3 regions of the Citrobacter sp. FDAARGOS_156 genome follow, and region 2 is predicted to be linked to each of the others. Evidence: predicted binding sites of a transcription regulator. Region 2 holds the regulator's gene; each other region holds the start of a gene.

Region 1 (8,045 bases), 570 kb from region 2:
GCAAAACATATTGAGCTGGAAGTCAGAGCGTTGAAGCGATGACCCTGGTCCGGCTGAAAATCGATGAGGCGTTGACGGCTGACCGGGTCTGCCCGCAGGGATGCGGGCAGAGGGGATGGCCTGCAGGGACGCAGGCTCGGCCCCGACCCGACAGGCAGACGGCATAAGACGAATGAATCGCGCAGCGACGATTTTCCCGCCGGGAGCCTGGGATGTAAGGGAGGCGGCGGTGAGCCTCCCTTACACGTTCACGGGTTTCCGAGCCTCAGAGAAATGACATTGCTGAGGTGAACGGAACCCTGGGCCGGAATTACATGTTCTCAATAATGCTTAACTGACTGGCATTACGGGACTGGCGGGGCAAGAAAAACATGCCGGGGCATACTGACAAGTGGCAACGCACATCCGTGTGCGTGAGGTTAATAAATCAAGCAACGGAACTCTGGACTTACACGGGCAACGTTTTCAGCAGCGCAAAGGCCTCTTTCATGCGGTCTTCACTGACGACGAAGGCACACAGCTGGCCTTCGTCGTTCATCCCTCTGGCGACCATCCCTTGCGCTTCGGCGGCAATATGCCAGTTCAGATCGCGGCGCTGGGTTTCCCCTGCCAGATGCAATGGCAACTCCGGCGTTTTGACTTTTACCAGCATGGCTGGCAGTTTCAATGGCGCATTGCCGCCGAGCAGGTTTTTCGCCAGATACATGGCGCTCAGCTGAATCGGCTGCAGGAACGGCAGGACCTGACCATTAATTTCCGCACAGTCACCGAGCGCATAAATGTCCGGGTGGCTGGTTTGCAGGTAGCTGTCGACGCAGACGCCACGATTGATGTTCAATCCGGCGCGACGCGCCAGTGCGGTTTCCGGGCGCAGGCCGGTGGCGGCAATCACCGCATCGACTTCGACGTTGCGGCTACGATCGAGCGTGGCGCGAATACCGGTACTGGTTTTCTCCAGACTCTGAAGCTGTGATTTCAGCAGCAGATGGACACCCATATCGGTCAGATGATGCTGTAAGCGACTGCTGACTTCCGGCGGCATCAGCGAGGCCAGAATGCTGGCGGCGTTGTCGATAAGCGTCACCGCTTTACCTGCACGACAGAAATCCATCGCCAGTTCGCTACCAATCAGGCCACCGCCAACAATCAGTACCCGCCGGGCGTCACGCAGCTGCGTTTCACAGGCGCGGTACTCTTGTTGGCTGTTCAATGTAAGCATTAACTCACGCCCGCTAACCGGAGGTACAAAGGCTGAAGCCCCCGTTGCCAGCACCAGCTTGTCGTACTGCCACTGCTTGTTCTGACTTTTCACTACGTGGGCATCGGCGTCGATGTCGGTTACCCAGGTATGTGGGAACAGGCGCAAATTAAACTGTTCGGCAAACTCCCCCGCCGACTGGCGGGTGAGGTCGTCTGCACGCTGTGACTGACTGATAACGTGGCTGAGATCGGGCTTGTTGTACTCATCCATGCTGTCCGCGGCAATCAGGGTCAGCGGAACAGCCGCATCCTGTTTACGGATATTTTTGACTAACTGGCGGGCGGCAAAGCCCGAACCAATGATGACAATTCCGTGGCTCATTTTGCCTCCGTTGCCAGTACGTCAAAGACGTCTTTACCTAATGAACATTCCGGGCACAGGAAGTTATCCGGCACGTCGCTCCACGGTGTACCCGGCGCGACATCCTGCAGCGGTTCACCTTTTGCTGGATCGTAAATCCACTGGCACACGCTGCACTGCATGCTGGGACCAAGATCGGCGGCAGCCGCAGCGGCACAGGCACAGGCTTCTTCCTGGGCGACGGCTTTCACGGTTGTTTCCGGCAATGGAGCCAGCGCCCACTGACGCGCGATTTCACGGCCGTGCTGGCGGCACAGTTCCAGCGCATCGAGGTCAGGACGCCATTTGGCCTTCAGGCTCAGGGACATTTCAAAGCCCGCATCCTGCAAACGCGTGGACAAACGGTCTACCGCACCGCCGCTCCAGCCGTGTGAACCAAAGGCGCTGGCACGCTTGTTACGAAAACGCAGGCCGGTCATCTCTTCCACCAGACCGGCGATTTTCGGCATCATCACGTTGTTCATTGTGGAAGTCCCGACCAGCACGCCTTTAGAGCGGAAGACGTTGGTCAGAACTTCGTTTTTGTCGCTACGGGCGACGTTAAAGATTTTCACCGCTACATTCGGGTCAACTTCGTTGATGCCCTGGGCAATCGCGTCCGCCATCATGCGGGTGTTGTTGGACATGGTGTCGTAGAAAATGGTGATGCGGTCTTCCTGATAATCCGCCGCCCATTTCAGGTACAGCTCAACGATTTGTGTTGGGTTGTCGCGCCATACCACGCCGTGGGAAGTGGCAATCATATCGACCGGCAGGTTGAAGCCGAGGATCTCAGTAATTTTCGGCGTCACCAGACGGCTGAACGGCGTCAGGATGTTGGCATAGTAGCGCTGGCACTGTTCGAACAGCTCGGTCTGGTCAACTTCGTCGTTAAACAGGCGTTCGTCACAGTAGTGCTGACCGAAGGCGTCGTTACTGAACAGCACCGCATCGCCGGTCATGTAGGTCATCATACTGTCCGGCCAGTGCAGCATCGGCGTTTCAACGAAGATCAGCTGCTTGCCGTTACCAATGTCCAGCGAATCACCGGTTTTCACCACGTTAAAGTTCCATTCCGGGTGATGGTGGTGCCCGTTGATAGAGTCAATGGCGTTGGCTGTGCAGTAAATCGGCGTGTCCGGGATGCAGGACATCAGCTCGGTCAGCGCCCCGGCGTGGTCTTCTTCTGCATGGTTAATGATGATGTAGTCGATATCCGCGAGGTCAATTTCACTGCGCAGGTTCTGCACGAATTCACGGCTAAACTTGTGGTCTACGGTATCAATCAGGACATTTTTTTCTTCACGGATGAGATAGCTGTTGTAGCTGCTGCCGCGCAGCGTTTTGTATTCAGTTCCGTGGAAATCACGCACTTCCCAGTCACGTTGGCCAACCCAATGAATGTTATTTTTAACCAGAATAGACATAGCAACCTCAATTAATTCAGCGTTTTTCAAAAAAGATGTTTTGCTAATTGCAGGTTGCGTGCCAACTTTTTATTTATTTGATTTTAAAGGATTAGTTGTTTTTCCACCTATAAGGTGGTAGTCAAAATGACTATATGTTTTATTGTCAATATGACAATATGAATTGTCAAAATGACAATGAGGTAGCCATGAGCTTTTCCGTAGACGTGCTGGCGGGCATCGCCATTGAATTACAAAGCGGTATTGGGCATCAGGACCGTTTTCAACGACTGATAACCACCTTGCGTCAGGTGCTGGAGTGCGACGCGTCGGCACTGCTGCGCTACGAGTCGCGACAGTTTATTCCGCTGGCGATCGATGGGCTGGCGCAGGATGTTCTCGGCAGACGCTTTACTCTGGAAGGGCATCCGCGTCTGGAGGCGATTGCCCGCGCCGGGGACGTGGTACGTTTTCCTGCCGACAGCGATTTGCCCGACCCGTATGATGGTCTGATTCCGGGGCAGGAGAGTCTGAAAGTGCATGCCTGCATTGGCTTACCGCTGTTCGCCGGTCAAAATTTGATTGGCGCGTTAACGCTGGATGGCATGGAGCCCGATCAGTTCGATGTTTTCAGCGATGAGGAGCTTAGGCTGATTGCCGCACTGGCGGCTGGCGCATTGAGCAATGCGCTGCTGATTGAACAGCTGGAAAGCCAGAATATGCTGCCAGGTTCGTCAACCAACTTTGAGCAGGTGACGGAAACCCAGATGATTGGCCTGTCGCCCAATATGATGCAGTTGAAAAAAGAGATTGAGATTGTGGCGGGGTCCGATCTCAACGTACTGATTAGCGGCGAAACAGGGACCGGGAAGGAGCTGGTGGCTAAAGCTATCCATGAAGGTTCGCCGCGCGCGGTGAATCCACTGGTGTATCTGAACTGCGCGGCGTTGCCGGAAAGCGTTGCCGAAAGCGAACTGTTTGGTCACGTAAAAGGCGCGTTTACCGGGGCTATCAGCAATCGTAGCGGTAAGTTTGAAATGGCCGACAATGGGACGCTATTTCTCGACGAGATAGGTGAACTCTCGCTGGCGCTACAGGCTAAGCTGCTGCGCGTATTGCAGTACGGCGATATTCAGCGCGTGGGTGACGATCGCAGCTTGCGCGTGGATGTGCGAGTGCTGGCGGCGACGAACCGTGATTTACGCGAAGAGGTGTTGGCCGGGAATTTCCGTGCGGATTTGTTCCACCGGCTGAGCGTCTTTCCCCTTTCGGTACCGCCTCTTCGTGAACGCGGCGAAGACGTGGTGCTGCTGGCAGGCTATTTTTGCGAGCAATGTCGGCTGCGGCTGGGACTGTCCCGCGTGGTGTTAAGCCCCGGTGCGCGTAGTCATCTGTTGAGCTACGCCTGGCCCGGGAACGTGCGTGAACTGGAACATGCCATTCACCGCGCGGTCGTTCTGGCAAGAGCCACCAGGGCAGGGGATGAAGTGGTGCTGGAGGCGCAGCATTTTGCCCTGCAGGATGAAGCGCCAGTAACACCGGCGGCGGAAGTTGTTGCGGAGATCCCACAGCATCACAACCTGCGTGAAGCAACAGAGTCGTTCCAGCGGGAGATGATCCGCCGGGCACTGGCGCAAAATAACCATAGTTGGGCGGCAAGTGCGCGGGCGCTGGAAACAGACGTCGCCAACCTGCACCGGCTGGCGAAGCGTCTGGGGCTGAAGGATTAGATAATACCGGCCTGATAGAAATCCTGCAGGTTGATAGCACCGGTGAGTTTACCGTTTTCATCTACCACTGGTGCGGCAGTGATTTTGCGCTTCATCAGGATCTCTTTGGCGTCAATCGCACGGCTCTGCGCCTGCAGCGTAATGCCATTCTGGGTCATTGCTTCGCTAACCTGAGTGGTGAGCGCTCCGCCGCCAACCAGCCAGCGGCGCAGGTCGCCGTCGGTAAAGACCCCTTTCACCAGTGACTGGTCGTCGCAGACCGCGACCAGGCCAAGACCCGTGCGGCTGAGTTCCAGCATCGCGTCCATGACGCTGGTGGTAAGCGTCACCTGCGGGATGGCATCGTCGCGGCGCATCAGATGATGCACTTTATTTAACAGACGAGCGCCCAGCGCACCCGCCGGATGCGAGCGGGCGAAATCTTCTTCGTTAAAGCCGCGCGCCTGCATCACGGCGATGGCCAGCGCGTCGCCCATCATCAGCGTGTTAACGGTGCTGGAGGTCGGCGCCAGGCGCATCGGACAGGCTTCGCGCTCAACAGAAATATCCAGCACGGCTTTGGCGGCCAGGCCCAACGGTGAGGTCGGTTTTCCGGTCATTGCCAGCAGGGCGACGGATTTGTCTTCCAGGCGTGGGATGATGAGATCCAGCTCTTTAGCCCCGCCGGAGTAGGAGATAAACAGCATGACATCGCGGCTTTCAATCATGCCTAAGTCGCCGTGCAGCGCTTCTGCCGGATGCACAAAAAAGGCGGGGGTGCCGGTGCTGGCGAGGGTTGCCGCAATTTTTTTGCCAATATGGCCGGATTTGCCAATCCCGGAAACAATCACTTTGCCTTCACAGTGGATGATAGTATTGGCAGCGCGGACAAAATCATCGCCCAGTCGTTCTGGCAGTCGGCTGGCTTCCTGTAGCTCCAGCATTAACGTCTGACGGCCCGCGTTCAGTAGTGCATCACTCATTGGTTTCTCCGGTTATGATCACTTCAATCCCTTTTGCTTCCAGCGCCTGACGAAATGCAGGGTCGATACCCGCATCGGTAATCAGCTTGTCGACGCTTTCCAGACTGCATACAACATTAGGGCTTTTGCGCCCAAATTTTGACGAGTCAGCCATCAGAATCACTTCGCGAGCGGCATTACACATCGCTTTACTGACGCTAAACACCTCATTAAAAGTGGTCACGCCGGCATTGAGGTCAATGCCGTCGGTGCCCATGAAGAGTTTATCAAAGCTGAACTGCTCAAAGGCGTTTTCTGCCAGCTGACCGTGAAATGACGCAGATTTTTTGCGAAAGGTCCCGCCGGGCATCAGGATGGTTTGCTCGTTGTCCAGCTCCGAAAGGGCGTTAACAATGTGCAGGCTGTTGGTCATAACGGTGATGTTGCTAAAGCGCGTGAGCATCGGCACCATCTGCAGTACGGTGCTGCCCGCATCCAGAATAATCGAGTCGCCATCGTGAATAAAACGGACGGCGGCTTCGGCAATCCGCTCTTTTTTATGCGTGTTGATTAGCGTTTTGTGATCGATTGGCGGGTCGGATTCGTCTTTATTTAATACCACGCCGCCATAGGTACGAATGACGGTGCCGGCATTTTCCAGAATGACCAGGTCTTTGCGAATGGTCGTGCCGGTGGTGTCAAAGTAGTGGGCCAGTTCTTCAACCGAGCATTTTCCCTGCTTTTGCAGGTGCTCCAGTATGGCAGCCTGACGCTGACGAGGTTTCATAGGCGTGATTACCCTGACTATAGGTTGCAAAATGATAATTTCGCAAGCTATTAGCATTCACAACGAAATTACCCATGTTTCAGTTTAAGCGCTAATGATAGTGCATTCTGCGATAGCGGATCATGGGGAAAGATCACATCAGGCTGTAATTCATCAAGATGTTTGCCCATTATTGTGGCAATTTTGCCGGGTCTGGCGAATACCGTAAGACCTTTCATAAATAACGTATCGGTAACCCGCTGCTGCTCATCTAACGCAATGGCGATCACCACGCGGGGTTTAAAACGTCCGCCGGAGCGCCCCACGCCAACCCGACCCCGTTGGCAGAGCTTATCGAAAGCCCGATTAAAGCGGGATATTTGCCAGCCACCGAGCGCCAGTTGCAGGCACCAGGCGATAGCGGCGACGGTAATCAGTGCGGAAACCATAATGTACTCCTTTGATTTTGCCGGATAAGCGTAGCCGCCATCCGGCAATTCAACATTAAAACATCACCTGACCGCCGGTCACGTTGATGGACTGCCCGGTGCAGTAAGAGGCTTTTGGACTGGCGTAAAACAGCAGCATGTTCAGCACGTCCTGATAATCGCAGCCGCGTTTGAGTGGAACCTTATCAATGTAGTACTGCTCAACTTCGTCTGGCTTAAGGCCAAGCTTGGTCGCATATTGCGGTAGTAACGACTGGAACATCGGTGATTTCAGCAGGTTGCCGAGCATCAATGAATGCACGGTGATCCCGTATTCCGCCAGATCCAGCGCCAGCGACTGGGTTAAGCCCACGCCGCCAAATTTTGCCGCGCTATAGCCAGAGTTGTGTTTACTGCCCACTTTCCCTGATTTGGAGTTGATCTGGATAATGCGCCCCTGAACGCCATCGCGGATCATCAGGCGTGAGAACTCACGTGCGCAGAGGAAGTAGCCGACCAGATTCACCTGCAGCGAGCGGTCGAAATCCCCAAGCTGAAAATCGCTAATAAATGCGGCTTTAGCGATACCGGCGCTGTAAACCAGCAGATCGACACTGCCAAATATTTCATCCACTCCGCGTGATAGCGCCAGCACGCTCTGTTCGCTGGTGGCATCTGCGCCAAAACCGTAGGCGGTGCCATCGCCAAACTCGGCGTTAATTTCTTGCGCCACGTTGGCGGCTTTATCGCTTTGAATATCCACCACCGCGACGCGGTATCCTTCTGTCGCAAGCCCACGGCAAAGGAATGCCCCAAGGGTCTGGCCTCCACCAATGACAACGGCAACCTGATTCATCTTTATCTCCTTCAATCTTAAGCAACAAACTTCAAAATACAGCCCGGCGCGATACCGTCCGGTACGGGGCCTGCAACGTGTACGGTGCCGGGGAATTCCGCTTCGCTCAGTCCGTCAAAACGCAGGGTGATATGCCCCAGTTCACGTAAATTTTGTTCCGCTACGCTGCCAACGGCGGTGACCGGGTAGTGATGCTGGCCCAGTTCAAACTGGATCCCGGCTTGCAACGAACCGTTCAGCTCGCCGTGGCAATGAATGAAGCAAAACTCCTCGATATCCGCTGGCGCGCCTTCACGAAAGGTAATCAACATCTGGTCG
Region 2 (8,045 bases):
CGTATGCTCACGCAGTGGATAAGCGACGTTGTCAAACACGTTCATGTCGGTAAACAGCGCCCCGGACTGAAACAGCATACTCATGCGCTTACGCACGGTGTACAAACGTGAACGAGACATGGCTGGGACGTTTTCGCCGTCAAACAGGATTTCGCCCTTATCTGGCGGGATCTGCCCGCCAATCAGACGTAACAGCGTCGTTTTGCCGATGCCTGATGGCCCCATGATCGCCGTCACCTTACCGCGCGGCACCGTCAGGGAAATATTATCAAAGATGCAGCGGTCACCTCGGGAAAAGCTGACATCGCGCATATCGACTAGATTCGCCACAGACTGACCCATTGATTCATCCTTTACTATTGCCTCGTTGATCGAAGAGTTGGCGCTCAATTTAGCCCTGAACTCGACATATTTACAGATTATTGCCTGTCCTGGTTAGCGAAAGCTGGCATTTGTTTTACTTTTTAGCCGCATAAAGTCAAAATTAAGAATTCGTTACGGCTTCCAGAAGATCCTTCAAGTGGACCGGCGAGTATACCTGAAGAAAGGACTTTAGATGCTTTTAGCGACGGCACTGTTAATAATTGGTTTACTTCTGGTGGTCTACGGTGCCGACCGTCTGGTATTTGCTGCATCTATTTTATGCCGCACCTTCGGTATCCCCCCCATCATTATTGGAATGACGGTCGTCAGCATCGGCACATCCCTACCTGAGATTATTGTCTCTGTTGCGGCATCAATGAATGGGCAGCTCGATTTAGCCGTCGGTACCGCCATCGGCTCCAACATCACCAATATTCTTCTTATTTTAGGCCTGTCAGCACTCATTCATCCTTTTACCGTGCATTCCGATGTTCTGCGTCGTGAATTACCGTTAATGTTGCTGGTAAGCATTTTGGCCGCGTCCGTTCTGTATGACGGGCAGTTAAGCCGCAGTGATGGCCTCTTTCTTCTGCTTCTGGCCGTGCTATGGCTGCTATTCATTGTTAAAATCGCCCGTCTGGCAGAACGCCAGGGCAATGACAGCCTGACTCGGGAGCAAGTTGCGGAACTGCCTCGCGAAGGCGGATTGCCTGTCGCATTTTTATGGCTGGGGATAGCGCTGATCATTATGCCAATGGCAACGCGTATGGTGGTTGATAACGCCACTGTACTGGCAAATTACTTTGCCATGAGCGAGCTTACTATCGGTTTGACGGTCGTCGCCATTGGTACCAGCCTGCCAGAACTGGCAACCGCCATTGCAGGTTTGCGTAAAGGTGAAAGCGATATTGCCGTCGGTAACATCATCGGCGCTAACATTTTTAATATTGTTATCGTTCTTGGGTTACCTGCACTGATTACACCGGGCGAGGTCAACCCGATGGCCTTCGTCCGGGACTACAGCGTCATGCTGCTGGTGAGCGTTATTTTTGCATTACTCTGCTGGCGACGTCCGCGCCAGATTGGTCGTGGCGCAGGGGCGCTTCTGACCAGCGGTTTTATCATATGGCTGGCGATGCTGTATTGGTTATCGCCACTTCTCGTTGGATAACTGGAAACGCATTATGTCGCACTTAGAGTTGCAACCGGGTTTTGACTTTCAGCAAGCAGGCAAGGAAGTCCTGACAATTGAACGTGAAGGCCTGGCGGAGCTTGATCAGTACATCAACCAGAACTTTACCCTCGCCTGTGAAAAGATTTTCAGTTGCCCGGGCAAAGTCGTGGTGATGGGAATGGGAAAATCAGGGCATATCGGGCGCAAAATGGCCGCTACGTTTGCCAGTACCGGCACGCCCTCATTTTTTGTGCATCCTGGCGAAGCCGCACATGGCGATCTGGGTATGGTGTCACCGCAGGACGTCGTGATTGCCATTTCTAACTCCGGTGAATCTAATGAGATTGCAGCGTTAATTCCGGTGTTAAAACGCCTGCATGTCCCCCTTATCTGCATGACGGGTCGTCCGGAAAGCAGTATGGCGCGTGCAGCAGATGTCCATCTGTGTGTTAAAGTGCCCAAGGAAGCTTGTCCGTTAGGCCTGGCGCCGACCAGCAGCACGACAGCAACACTGGTGATGGGCGATGCCCTTGCGGTGGCATTATTAAAAGCACGCGGCTTCACCGCAGAAGATTTTGCGTTATCTCATCCTGGTGGCGCACTGGGGCGTAAGCTTTTGTTGCGCGTTAACGATATTATGCATACGGGAGACGAAATCCCGCATGTGACCAAAAGCGCCAGCCTGCGTGACGCCTTACTGGAGATCACGCGGAAAAATCTCGGCATGACCGTCATTTGCGATGACGCGATGAAGATTGACGGCATCTTTACGGATGGCGATTTACGTCGTGTCTTCGATATGGGCGTTGATGTACGCCAGTTAGGCATTGCGGATGTGATGACCCCTGGGGGCATTCGCGTGCGTCCAGGGATTCTTGCCGTTGATGCGCTGAACTTAATGCAGTCCCGCCATATCACCTCGGTAATGGTTGCTGATGGCGACCAGTTACTGGGTGTGTTACATATGCATGATCTGCTGCGTGCAGGTGTAGTGTAAGAAACTCAAGGATAAAGAAAATGAGTAAAGCAGGTGCGTCGCTTGCGACCTGTTATGGACCCGTCAGCACTGACGTCATCACCAGGGCAGAAAACATCCGTCTGCTGATCCTTGATGTGGATGGCGTACTGTCTGATGGTCTGATTTATATGGGCAACAACGGTGAAGAGCTGAAGGCGTTTAACGTCCGCGATGGCTACGGAATTCGCTGCGCGCTCACTTCCGGCATTGAGGTTGCCATTATTACCGGACGAAAGGCTAAACTTGTAGAAGATCGCTGTGCCACATTAGGGATCACACATCTGTATCAGGGGCAGTCGGACAAACTGGTTGCCTTTGGCGATCTGCTTAGCAAACTGGCGATCGCGCCTGAGAATGTGGCGTATGTTGGCGATGATCTGATCGACTGGCCGGTGATGGCAAAAGTGGGATTAAGCGTAGCGGTAGCGGATGCTCATCCGTTGCTGATCCCGCGGGCCGATTACGTCACCCGTATCGACGGGGGACGCGGCGCAGTGCGCGAAGTCTGCGACTTATTACTGCTGGCGCAGGGCAAACTGGATGAGGCCAAAGGGCAATCGATATGAGCAAAACCAGACGTTGGGTTATCATTCTACTGTCGCTGGCTGTCCTTGTGATGATTGGTATTAACCTGGCAGACAAAGACGACACCGCTCAGGTTGTCGTTAATAACAACGAGCCAACCTATAAGAGCGAGCATACCGACACCGTCGTGTACAGCCCTGAGGGCGCGCTGAGCTATCATTTGATCGCGCAACACGTTGAATATTATTCAGATCAAGCAGTTTCGTGGTTCACTCAACCGGTGTTAACCACGTTTGATAAGGACAAAGTACCGACCTGGTCAATCAAGGCCGATAAAGCCAAATTGACCAACGATCGGATGCTGTACCTGTATGGCCATGTTGAGGTTAACGCGCTGGTGCCTGACTCTCAACTACGCAGAATTACTACCGATAACGCGCAGATCAACCTTGTGACGCAAGATGTCACTTCCGATGATCTGGTCACGTTGTATGGAACAACATTTAACTCCAGCGGACTGAAGATGCGCGGCAACTTACGCAGCAAGAACGCCGAGCTGATTGAAAAGGTTAGAACCTCATATGAAATCCAAAACAAACAAACTCAGCCTTAATCTTGTGCTTGCCAGCTCACTTCTGGCCGCCAGCATTCCGGCATTCGCCGTCACTGGCGATACCGAGCAGCCGATCCACATTGAATCGGACCAGCAGTCTCTGGATATGCAGGGCAACGTGGTGACGTTTACCGGCAATGTCATCGTGACTCAGGGCACGATCAAAATTAATGCCGATAAGGTCGTCGTCACGCGTCCGGGCGGTGAAGACGGTAAAGAAGTGATTGACGGTTATGGCAATCCGGCGACCTTTTACCAGATGCAGGACAATGGTAAACCGGTTAAAGGCCGCGCCTCACAGATGCACTATGAGCTGGCAAAAGATTTCGTCGTCCTTACCGGTAAGGCTTATCTGGAACAACTCGATAGCAACATCACGGGCGATAAGATCACCTATCTGGTAAAAGAACAGAAAATGCAGGCCTTCAGTGAGAAAGGCAAACGCGTCACCACCGTTCTGGTTCCGTCGCAATTGCAGGACAAAAACAAGACCAAGGCTCCGGCAGAGAAAAAAGGTAACTGATTCGTTATGGCAACATTAACTGCAAAGAATCTTGCAAAAGCCTACAAAGGCCGTCGTGTGGTGGAAGATGTCAGCCTGACCGTCAACTCCGGGGAGATCGTCGGTCTGCTCGGCCCTAACGGTGCGGGCAAAACAACAACCTTTTACATGGTTGTCGGCATTGTCCCGCGCGATGCGGGCAACATTATCATTGATGACGAAGATATCAGTCTGTTACCCCTGCATGCGCGTGCCCGTCGCGGTATCGGCTACTTACCGCAGGAAGCCTCTATTTTTCGTCGCCTGAGCGTATTTGATAACCTGATGGCGGTACTGCAAATTCGTGACGATCTTTCCAGCGAGCAGCGTGAAGATCGCGCCAATGAGCTGATGGAAGAATTCCATATCGAACATCTGCGTGACAGCCTTGGACAGGCACTCTCCGGTGGGGAACGCCGCCGTGTGGAGATCGCCCGCGCACTGGCCGCTAATCCTAAATTTATCCTGTTGGATGAACCCTTTGCCGGTGTTGACCCAATTTCCGTCATTGATATCAAACGTATTATTGAACACCTGCGCGACAGCGGGCTTGGCGTGCTGATTACCGACCATAACGTGCGCGAAACGCTGGCTGTTTGTGAGCGCGCCTACATTGTGAGCCAGGGACACCTGATCGCACACGGTACGCCGACAGAAATCCTGCAGGACGAGCACGTTAAACGCGTATACCTTGGGGAAGACTTCAGACTCTGATAGGGTAGTAGACTTCACGTCACCGCAGGAGACAACAACTCTGAACATGAAGCAAGGTTTGCAACTCAGGCTTAGCCAACAACTGGCGATGACGCCTCAGCTACAACAGGCTATCCGTCTGTTGCAGTTGTCCACGCTGGAACTTCAGCAAGAACTTCAGCAAGCGCTGGAAAGTAACCCACTGCTCGAGCAAACCGATCTTCACGACGAAATTGATACCCAGGAAAAGCAGGATAGCGAATCCCTCGATACGGCTGACGCACTCGAACAAAAAGAGATGCCAGAAGAGCTGCCGCTGGATGCCAGTTGGGATGAGATTTACACCGCAGGGACGCCGTCTGGCACCAGCGGGGATTACATTGACGACGAACTGCCTGTGTATCAGGGTGAAACCACGCAATCGCTGCAAGATTACCTGATGTGGCAGGTGGAACTGACCCCATTCTCAGATACCGATCGTGCTATTGCCACGTCAATTGTGGATGCAGTCGACGAAACGGGCTATCTCACCGTCACGCTGGACGACATTCTCGACAGCATGGGCGATGACGACATCGGTATCGATGAAATCGAAGCCGTGCTTAAACGCGTTCAGCGTTTTGATCCCGTGGGCGTGGCGGCAAAAGATCTCCGCGACTGCTTACTGATCCAACTTTCACAGTTTGATAAAGTCACGCCGTGGCTGGAAGAAGCACGCCTGATCATCAGCGATCACCTTGATCTGCTCGCCAACCACGACTTCCGCACCCTGATGCGCGTAACCCGACTGAAAGAAGATGTGCTGAAAGAAGCCGTCAATCTTATCCAGTCGCTTGACCCAAGACCTGGACAATCTATCCAGACCGGTGAACCAGAGTACGTCATCCCGGATGTGCTGGTGCGTAAGCATAACGATCGCTGGGTAGTCGAACTCAACAGTGACAGCATTCCGCGTTTACAGATTAACCAACACTACGCCGCCCTGTGCAATAACGCGCGCAATGATGCTGACAGCCAGTTCATTCGTAGCAACCTGCAGGATGCAAAATGGCTGATTAAAAGTCTGGAAAGCCGCAATGACACGCTATTGCGCGTTAGCCGCTGTATCGTTGAGCAACAGCAAGCCTTCTTTGAGCAAGGCGAAGAGTATATGAAACCGATGGTTCTGGCCGATATCGCCCAGGCCGTCGAGATGCATGAATCGACCATTTCCCGAGTGACCACGCAAAAGTATCTGCACAGTCCGCGCGGCATTTTTGAATTGAAGTATTTCTTCTCCAGTCACGTTAACACTGAAGGTGGAGGCGAAGCCTCTTCTACAGCTATCCGCGCATTGGTGAAGAAATTAATTGCTGCGGAAAACCCCGCGAAACCGCTGAGTGACAGCAAGTTAACCTCTATGCTGTCAGAACAAGGTATCATGGTGGCACGCCGCACCGTTGCGAAGTACCGAGAGTCTTTATCCATTCCGCCGTCTAACCAGCGCAAACAGCTGGTTTGACCCAACCGATAAGGAAGACACTATGCAGCTCAACATCACTGGAAATAACGTCGAAATCACTGAGGCCCTGCGCGACTTTGTCACCACAAAGTTTGCCAAGCTTGAGCAATATTTCGACCGGATTAATCAGGTCTATATTGTGTTGAAAGTGGAGAAGGTCACACACATCTCGGATGCAACACTGCATGTGAACGGTGGCGAAATTCATGCCAGCGCGGAAGGTCAGGATATGTACGCCGCCATTGACGGTTTAATTGATAAACTGGCTCGGCAGTTAACAAAACATAAAGATAAACTGAAACAGCACTAACTTGTCCGGGCAGTTAGCGGGTGCAGGACGGCCTGTTGTGCAGCACAACGGGCCATTTGTACAGTTAGCGCTTAGGTGAAATTATGACAAATAACGATACGACTCTACAACTGAGCAATGTTCTTAACCAGGAATGTACGCGCGCGGCCGTTCACTGCCAAAGCAAGAAACGCGCACTGGAAATCATCAGTGAACTGGCGGCCAAACAACTCAGCTTGCCTCCTCAGGTGGTATTTGAAGCCATTCTGACGCGCGAAAAAATGGGCAGTACCGGTATTGGCAATGGTATTGCCATTCCGCATGGAAAGCTGGAAGAAGACACCCTGCGTGCAGTTGGTGTATTTGTTCAACTTGAAACGCCAATCGCGTTCGATGCCATTGATAATCAACCCGTCGATCTGCTTTTCGCCCTGCTGGTCCCGGCGGACCAAACCAAGACGCATTTGCATACATTGTCACTGGTTGCCAAACGCCTGGCAGATAAAACCATCTGTCGTCGCCTGCGCGCCGCACAGAGTGACCAGGAGTTGTATCAAATCATCACTGACACCGAAGGTGGACAGGATGAAGCATAACAACCCAATGGCATCCTTTTCTGTCGTTGTGAGGAGAAACAGTACATGGTACTGATGATCGTCAGCGGTCGTTCAGGGTCAGGTAAGTCTGTCGCCCTGCGTGCGCTGGAAGATATGGGTTTTTACTGCGTGGATAACCTTCCCGTCGTGTTGTTGCCCGAACTGGCTCGAACCCTCGCCGATCGCCAGATATCTGCGGCTGTCAGCATTGATGTGCGCAATATGCCCGAATCCCCGGAGATTTTTGAGCAGGCCATGAGTAACCTGCCTGAAGGCTTCTCACCGCAACTGCTGTTTCTTGATGCCGACCGTAACACGCTGATTCGCCGCTACAGCGATACGCGCCGTTTACACCCGCTGTCCAGCAAGAACTTGTCTCTGGAAAGCGCTATCGATAAAGAAAGCGATTTACTGGAGCCGTTGCGTTCACGCGCTGACCTGATCGTAGACACCTCTGAAATGTCTGTGCACGAGCTGGCGGAAATGTTACGTACCCGACTGCTGGGCAAACGTGAACGTGAATTAACGATGGTATTTGAGTCCTTTGGCTTTAAACACGGAATCCCTATTGATGCGGATTACGTCTTTGATGTCCGTTTCCTGCCTAACCCGCACTGGGATCCAAAGCTACGTCCGATGACCGGTCTGGACAGGCCCGTCGCGGCCTTCCTCGACAGACACACAGAAGTACACAATTTTATCTACCAGACTCGCAGCTATCTTGAGCTATGG
Region 3 (8,045 bases), 1.8 Mb from region 2:
GTTACCACGCCAGTCGGTGGCGCGTTCAGCATAGGTGAACTGGTCCATATAATGCCCGTTCAGTTCACGTGCCAGCTGTTCAGAAGCCGCATAAATTTCGCAGGCGCTTTCCACGAAGTGGCAGCGGCCGCCATAAAATTCAATTTGTTCAATTTTGCGTTTTGCCGTACAGGAAGGCATAACGGCAATAAACGGCAGTCCAAGCAGGCGGGCGAAATAGGCTTCAGAAACCGCCGTTGATCCCGATGACGATTCGATAATCGTGGTGCCTTCTTTGATCCAGCCATTACACAGTCCGTAGAGAAACAGTGAACGTGCCAGGCGATGTTTCAGGCTACCGGTTGGATGCGTGCTCTCATCTTTCAAATAGAGCTGAATACCCGGAAACGCCGGAAGCGACAGGCGAATAAGATGCGTATCGGCAGAACGCTGGTAATCCGCATTAATTTCATTGATGGCGTTTTTAACCCAGGAGCTATTCATCATTAATATCCATTTGTCATTTTGTGCCCAGAATAGCGAAAAGCACGGAAAAAATTGTTGCCATTTAGCCTTTAAAATAGAATGTAAGGAGAAAATTCTTCTCTGTGGAGTGGATATGTTAGACAAAATTGACCGTAAGCTGCTTGGCCTACTGCAACAAGACTGCACCCTTTCTTTGCAGGCGTTAGCCGATGCCGTTAATCTGACGACCACCCCCTGCTGGAAACGGCTCAAGCGGCTTGAGGATGACGGCATTCTGCTGGGCAAGGTTGCTCTGCTGGATCCGGAAAAACTGGGGCTGGGTTTAACCGCGTTTGTGCTGATTAAAACCCAGCATCATAGCAGCGAGTGGTACTGCCGCTTTGTCACCGAAGTGACCGGGATGCCGGAGGTGCTGGGTTTCTGGCGAATGGCTGGGGAGTACGACTACCTGATGCGGGTGCAGGTTGCTGATATGAAACGCTATGATGATTTCTATAAGCGTCTGGTGAATAGCGTACCGGGCCTGTCTGATGTTACCTCCAGTTTTGCGATGGAACAGATTAAATACACGACTGCTCTACCTATTGAATAACTCTCCCGGTGATCATTGCCGGAAATCTTGTCAGGACATAACGCGTGCGATTATTTGCTCAATTAAGCTGGTACTTCCGCCGGGAGTGGCGTCGCTACCTCGGGGCGGTGGCCTTGCTTATCATCATCGCTATTCTTCAGCTTATCCCGCCAAAAGTGGTCGGTATCATCGTGGACGGCGTGACGACACAGCGGTTCACCACCGAGAGACTGCTGATGTGGGTTGGCACGATTGCCCTGATTGCGGTGGTTGTCTATTTGTTGCGCTATGTCTGGCGCGTACTTTTGTTCGGCGCATCCTACCAACTGGCAGTTGAACTACGCGAAGACTATTACCGCCAGTTGAGCCGCCAGCATCCTGAATTTTATCTGCGTCATCGCACCGGCGATCTGATGGCGCGTGCAACTAACGATGTTGATCGGGTGGTGTTTGCGGCTGGCGAAGGTGTATTGACGCTGGTGGACTCGCTGGTCATGGGGTGCGCGGTGTTGATCGTGATGTCTACGCAAATCAGTTGGGAGCTGACGCTTATCGCGCTACTCCCAATGCCGGTGATGGCGATAATGATCAAACGTTACGGTGATCGACTCCATAACCGTTTTAAGGTTGCGCAAGCAGCGTTCTCCAGCCTTAACGATCGTACTCAGGAAAGCCTGACCAGTATCCGTATGATTAAGGCTTTTGGTCTGGAAGACCGACAGTCGGCGCTATTTGCCGCAGATGCTAAAGATACCGGCAAGAAAAACTTACGGGTCGCCCGCATTGACGCCCGTTTTGACCCCACGATTTATATCGCCATTGGTATGGCTAACCTGCTGGCTATCGCCGGGGGAAGCTGGATGGTGGTTCATGGCTCTCTGACCCTTGGTCAGTTAACCAGTTTTATGATGTATCTCGGGCTGATGATTTGGCCGATGCTGGCACTGGCATGGATGTTTAACATTGTTGAGCGAGGCAGCGCCGCGTATAGCCGTATTCGCGCCATGCTGGCTGAAGCGCCGGTAGTGGATGACGGCACAGAACCCGTGCCGGAAGGACGCGGCGAGCTGGCGGTGGCAATTCGCGAATTTCGCTACCCGCAAACGGCTCATCCGGTGCTGGAGAATGTGAATTTCCAGCTTAAGCCAGGGCAGATGCTGGGTATTTGTGGCCCGACTGGCGCGGGTAAAAGTACGGTGTTGTCGCTGATCCAGCGTCATTTTGATATCACCGAGGGCGATGTGCGCTTTCATGATATCCCGTTAACTCGCTTGCAACTTGATAGCTGGCGTAGCCGTCTGGCAGTGGTCAGCCAGACACCTTTCTTGTTCTCGGATACGGTCGCCAACAACATAGCGCTTGGACGCCCACAGGCCACACAGGAAGAGATCGAACATGTTGCACGTCTGGCCAGCGTGCATGAGGATATTTTACGTCTTCCGCAAGGCTATGACACCGAAGTGGGTGAACGCGGGGTGATGCTGTCCGGTGGACAAAAACAGCGTATTTCTATCGCCCGAGCGCTGCTGCTGAATGCTGAAATCCTGATTCTTGACGATGCGTTATCGGCGGTGGATGGTCGTACTGAACATCAAATCCTGCATAACCTGCGCCAGTGGGGAGAAGGCAGAACCGTGATAATCAGCGCTCACCGTTTATCTGCGCTGACAGAAGCCAATGAAATTATCGTGATGCAGCACGGACATATTGCTCAGCGTGGCGAACATGATGCGCTGGTGCAGCAACCCGGCTGGTATCGTGATATGTACCGTTATCAGCAACTGGAAGCGGCGCTGTCTGATGCGCCAGAAGTAAACGAGGAGGCGGCTAATGCGTAGTTTTGGGCAGCTATGGCCGACCCTGAAAAGGCTACTGGCGTACGGCTCTCCGTGGCGAAAACAGCTGGCAATTGCGGTGGTCATGCTATGGGTGGCGGCAGCGGCGGAGGTGAGTGGTCCGCTGCTCATCAGCTATTTTATCGACAACATGGTGGCGAAAAACAATCTGCCGCTGGCGATGGTGGCTGGGCTGGTGGCGGCATATGTCGGTCTGCAACTGTTGGCGGCGGGCCTGCATTACGCGCAGTCGTTGTTGTTTAACCAGGCGGCGGTTGGCGTGGTGCAGCAGTTACGTACCGATGTGATGGATGCCGCGCTACGCCAGCCGCTCAGTGCTTTCGATACTCAGCCAGTCGGGCAGCTTATCTCCCGGGTGACTAATGACACCGAAGTGATCCGTGACCTGTATGTGACGGTGGTCGCGACGGTACTGCGCAGCGCCGCCTTAATCGGCGCTATGCTGGTCGCGATGTTCAGCCTTGAGTGGCGGATGGCGCTGGTGGCGATGGCCATATTCCCGGCAGTGCTGGTGGTGATGGTCATTTATCAGCGCTACAGCACCCCCATTGTGCGTCGGGTTCGCGCCTATCTGGCGGATATTAACGATGGCTTTAACGAAGTCATCAACGGCATGAGCGTTATCCAGCAGTTCCGCCAGCAGGCGCGATTTGGCGAGAGAATGGGGGAGGCCAGCCGCTCGCACTATATGGCGCGTATGCAAACCCTGCGACTGGATGGCTTTTTGCTGCGCCCGCTACTGAGCCTTTTCTCGGCGCTGATCCTCTGCGGTTTGCTGATGCTGTTCAGCTTTACCTCTGGCAGCTCCATTGAGGTTGGCGTGCTGTACGCGTTTATCAGCTACCTCGGCCGTTTGAACGAGCCGCTGATCGAGCTGACCACCCAGCAATCAATGCTGCAGCAGGCGGTTGTCGCCGGCGAGCGAGTGTTCGAACTGATGGACGGGCCTCGTCAGCGCTATGGTGAAGATGATCGACCGCTGAAGAGCGGGGACATTGGGGTGGATAACGTTTCATTTGCCTATCGTGACGACAATCTGGTGCTGCAAAACATCAGTCTGTCCGTGCCATCGCGCAGTTTTGTGGCGTTGGTCGGGCATACCGGTAGCGGCAAGAGCACGCTCGCCAGTCTGCTGATGGGGTACTACCCGCTGACGCAGGGGGAAATCCGTCTGGACGGACGACCGCTGTCTTCACTGAGCCACAGTGTGTTACGCCAGGGCGTGGCGATGGTGCAACAGGATCCGGTGGTGATGGCGGATACCTTCCTGGCAAACGTCACGCTGGGTCGTGATATCTCAGAAGAACGGGTGTGGCAGGCGCTGGAAACCGTACAGCTGGCCGAGCTGGCGCGGGGTCTGAGCGAGGGTATTCATACCCGGCTGGGCGAGCAGGGCAATAATCTATCAGTTGGGCAGAAACAGCTGCTGGCGCTGGCGCGGGTATTGGTGGAAACGCCGCAGGTGCTGATTTTGGACGAAGCGACGGCCAGCATTGACTCCGGTACTGAACAGGCTATTCAGCAGGCGTTGGCAGCGGTGCGTGAGCACACCACGCTGGTGGTGATTGCGCATCGGTTATCCACTATTGTCGATGCTGACACTATTCTGGTACTGCACCGGGGACAGGCCGTTGAACGCGGCACGCACCAGCAACTGCTTGCCGCACAGGGCCGCTACTGGCAAATGTATCAACTGCAGTTGGCGGGCGAAGAGCTGGCGGCTAGCGTAAACGAAGATTCGGCAATCGCCTGATGGCGCTGCGTTTATCAGGCCTACAGCCAGAGTGGTTTCGTAAGCCTGAGAAAGCGTTTTCGCCGCCATCCGACAATCAACAATCTGGTGCAAAAATGTAACGCACTATGCACCGTTATAGTGCGTTTTTTCTTTTTCTCTCCTGGCCGTACCCCGTGCGGCTGAATCATCCCGCGTTTTTCATTCCTGGCACATCCCTTGCAATATTCATTTGGTGTATCTGCAGCCACTACTGAATTCTGACTGGAGGGGATCTATGAAGCTGGTTACCGTGGTAATCAAACCGTTCAAACTGGAAGACGTCCGTGAAGCATTGTCGTCTATTGGTATTCAGGGGCTGACCGTCACCGAAGTGAAGGGGTTTGGCCGACAAAAAGGTCATGCCGAGTTGTACCGGGGAGCTGAATACAGCGTCAACTTCTTACCCAAAGTGAAGATTGATGTGGCAATTGCTGATGACCAACTGGATGGCGTAATTGATGTCATCAGTAAGGCCGCCTACACCGGAAAAATTGGCGACGGCAAAATTTTCGTCGCCGAGCTGCAACGCGTGATTCGTATTCGTACCGGCGAAGCCGACGAAGCCGCACTGTAACGTCTGGCACACAGTGATAGGAAACCAAAAAATGAAGATAGCGACGATGAAAACGGGTATTGCTTCACTGGCGCTGCTGCCGGGTCTGGCGATGGCGGCACCGGCGGTTGCAGATAAAGCGGATAACGCTTTTATGATGATCTGTACCGCGCTGGTGCTGTTTATGACTATCCCAGGCATTGCGCTGTTCTATGGCGGTTTGATTCGCGGTAAGAACGTGTTGTCGATGCTGACCCAGGTTACGGTGACATTCGCTCTGGTTTGTATTTTATGGGTGGTTTATGGCTACTCACTGGCCTTTGGCGAAGGAAATAATTTCTTCGGTAACTTCAACTGGGTCATGCTGAAGAATATTGCACTGACGGCGGTCACGGGGAGCTTCTACCAGTACATTCACGTTGCCTTTCAGGGGTCTTTCGCTTGCATTACCGTTGGGCTTATTGTCGGTGCACTGGCTGAGCGCATTCGGTTCTCTGCGGTGCTGATTTTTGTGGTGGTGTGGTTAACGTTGTCGTACATCCCCATTGCCCATATGGTCTGGGGCGGCGGTTTGCTGGCTACTCACGGTGCGCTGGATTTTGCGGGCGGTACGGTAGTACATATCAATGCTGCGATTGCCGGCCTGGTTGGGGCTTATCTGATTGGTAAACGCGTCGGTTTTGGCAAAGAAGCGTTTAAGCCACATAACCTGCCAATGGTCTTTACCGGCACGGCTATTCTCTATATCGGTTGGTTTGGCTTTAACGCTGGCTCCGCGGGTATGGCGAATGAAATTGCCGCGCTGGCCTTCGTCAATACCGTTGTTGCCACCGCGGCCGCCATTCTCGGCTGGATCTTCGGTGAATGGGCGCTGCGTGGCAAACCGTCCCTGCTGGGCGCGTGTTCTGGCGCCATTGCCGGTCTGGTAGGCGTGACACCTGCCTGTGGCTATATCGGTGTCGGCGGCGCGCTGATTATCGGTGTCGCTGCGGGGCTGGCTGGCCTGTGGGGCGTAACCATGCTGAAGCGCTTTCTGCGTGTTGATGACCCGTGTGATGTCTTCGGTGTTCACGGCGTGTGCGGCATTGTCGGCTGCATCCTGACCGGCGTTTTCGCGGCCAGCTCTCTGGGCGGCGTAGGCTTTGCCGAAGGCGTTACCATGGGGCATCAGTTGCTGGTACAACTGGAAAGCGTGGCGATCACCATTGTCTGGTCCGGTGTGGTGGCTTTCATTGGCTATAAGCTGGCGGACATGACGGTAGGCCTGCGCGTACCGGAGGAGCAGGAGCGCGAAGGTCTGGATGTGAACAGCCACGGCGAGAACGCTTACAACGCTTGATGTTTCAATCTGCCGGATGGCAACGCTTTTGCGTCACCATCCGGTAATTCTCAATTACGATTACGCATTACCCCTTCCTGCACGGTAGAAGCAACCAGCACGCCGTCCTGCGTATAAAACTCCCCGCGAACAAAGCCCCGTGCGCCGGAGGCCGAAGTACTCTCGACGTTATACAGCAGCCACTCATTGATATTAAAAGGACGATGGAACCACATAGAATGGTCGATCGTAGCGATCTGAATCCCTTTTTCCAGAAAACCAATGCCATACGGTTGTAAAGCAACGGGCAGGAAGTTCAGGTCTGAAGCATAACCCAGCAGATACTGATGGACGCGTAGATCGTCCTGCAGCGTGCCGTTAGCGCGGATCCACACCTGGCGAGTCGGGTTGGCAACGTGACCTTTTAACGGATTATGAAATTCCACCGGACGTACTTCCAGCGGGCGGTCGTTGATAAATTTTTCTTTCAACAGCGGCGGCAGCAGGTGAGCGACCGAACGGGCGATCTCAGTTTCTGATTTAAGCTCTTCAGGGCCAGGCGCTGCCGGCATCTCTTTTTGATGCTCAAACCCATCTTCTGGTGCCTGGAAAGAGGCAGTCATATAAAAAATGGGTTTCCCATTCTGGATCGCGGCAACGCGGCGGGCGCTGAAGCTGTTACCATCACGCAGCACTTCGACATCATAGATGATGGGCTTTTGGCTATCGCCCGGACGTAAAAAGTAGCTGTGAAAGGAGTGCACCAGGCGCTCTTCCGGTACGGTTTCTTTTGCGGCATACAGCGCCTGACCGACAACCTGCCCCCCAAAAACCTGACGTAACCCTAAGTCTTCACTTTGGCCCCGAAAGAGTCCTTCTTCAATTTTTTCCAGATTTAACAATGTCAGCAAATTTTTCAGTGCCAGACTCATACGTGCTCTCCAGGTAATAGCGTTCTCGCAGCGAGGTAGGCAGAGTATAACGCAATTTTGAAAGTGGTCCGATGGGTGCAATTGTCTGAATTACTGGCCGATTACAGGCAAAACCAGCTGTCTTGTGCCACACTTAGTCACGTTATGTTTTTGTTAACCACTCTTCTGGCGAGGAAAGTTCTCGCTGGTGCATAGATGATAAGGAGAATTTAATGAAACTCGTGCACATGGTAAGTGGTTTAGCGGTTGCGGTCGCTCTGGCGGCCTGTGCTGATAAAAGCGCGGATATTCAGACACCTGCGCCAAGCCCTAATACGTCAATTGCTGACACACAGTCAAAAATTCAACAGCCGAATGTGTCTGGTACGGTATGGATCCGCCAGAAAGTTGCCTTACCGCCGGATGCCGTGCTGACCGTAACACTGTCAGATGCATCGCTTGCCGATGCACCGTCAAAAGTGCTGTCGCAAAAAGTTGTACGTACCGAGGGTAAACAAGCACCATTCAGCTTCGTACTCCCGTTTAACCCGGCAGATATTCAGCCGAACGCCCGTATTCTGCTGAGTGCGGCGATTA

What was found. Region 2 encodes sigma-54, which starts transcription at its own class of promoters, with help from an activator protein. Its sites were predicted from a motif close to GTTGGCACANNTTTCGCTNT; they were not measured.
Region 1: a site for sigma-54 is predicted at 3,074-3,093, ahead of norV (anaerobic nitric oxide reductase flavorubredoxin). Genes of this name have one in related genera too.
Region 3: a site for sigma-54 is predicted at 4,831-4,850, ahead of glnK (P-II family nitrogen regulator). Genes of this name have one in related genera too.

Annotation. Positions count from the first base shown of each region.
Region 1 covers NZ_CP014030.2:3,877,305-3,885,349, reverse strand. Annotated here, with positions in the region: gene norW (NADH:flavorubredoxin reductase NorW) at 449-1,582, opposite strand; gene norV (anaerobic nitric oxide reductase flavorubredoxin) at 1,579-3,027, opposite strand; gene norR (nitric oxide reductase transcriptional regulator NorR) at 3,216-4,736, shown strand; gene gutQ (arabinose-5-phosphate isomerase GutQ) at 4,733-5,698, opposite strand; gene srlR (glucitol operon DNA-binding transcriptional repressor SrlR) at 5,691-6,464, opposite strand; gene gutM (transcriptional regulator GutM) at 6,533-6,892, opposite strand; gene srlD (sorbitol-6-phosphate dehydrogenase) at 6,948-7,727, opposite strand; gene srlB (PTS glucitol/sorbitol transporter subunit IIA) at 7,745-8,045, opposite strand, start outside.
Region 2 covers NZ_CP014030.2:4,444,707-4,452,751, forward strand. Annotated here, with positions in the region: gene mlaF (phospholipid ABC transporter ATP-binding protein MlaF) at 1-342, opposite strand, end outside; gene AL515_RS21915 (calcium/sodium antiporter) at 557-1,534, shown strand; gene kdsD (arabinose-5-phosphate isomerase KdsD) at 1,548-2,534, shown strand; gene kdsC (3-deoxy-manno-octulosonate-8-phosphatase KdsC) at 2,555-3,121, shown strand; gene lptC (LPS export ABC transporter periplasmic protein LptC) at 3,118-3,693, shown strand; gene lptA (lipopolysaccharide ABC transporter substrate-binding protein LptA) at 3,662-4,216, shown strand; gene lptB (LPS export ABC transporter ATP-binding protein) at 4,223-4,948, shown strand; gene rpoN (RNA polymerase factor sigma-54) at 4,995-6,428, shown strand; gene hpf (ribosome hibernation promoting factor) at 6,451-6,738, shown strand; gene ptsN (PTS IIA-like nitrogen regulatory protein PtsN) at 6,822-7,313, shown strand; gene rapZ (RNase adapter RapZ) at 7,359-8,045, shown strand, end outside.
Region 3 covers NZ_CP014030.2:1,499,979-1,508,023, forward strand. Annotated here, with positions in the region: gene AL515_RS07260 (PLP-dependent cysteine synthase family protein) at 1-486, opposite strand, end outside; gene decR (DNA-binding transcriptional regulator DecR) at 599-1,057, shown strand; gene AL515_RS07270 (SmdA family multidrug ABC transporter permease/ATP-binding protein) at 1,102-2,874, shown strand; gene AL515_RS07275 (SmdB family multidrug efflux ABC transporter permease/ATP-binding protein) at 2,867-4,645, shown strand; gene glnK (P-II family nitrogen regulator) at 4,902-5,240, shown strand; gene amtB (ammonium transporter AmtB) at 5,272-6,558, shown strand; gene tesB (acyl-CoA thioesterase II) at 6,609-7,469, opposite strand; gene AL515_RS07300 (YbaY family lipoprotein) at 7,682-8,045, shown strand, end outside.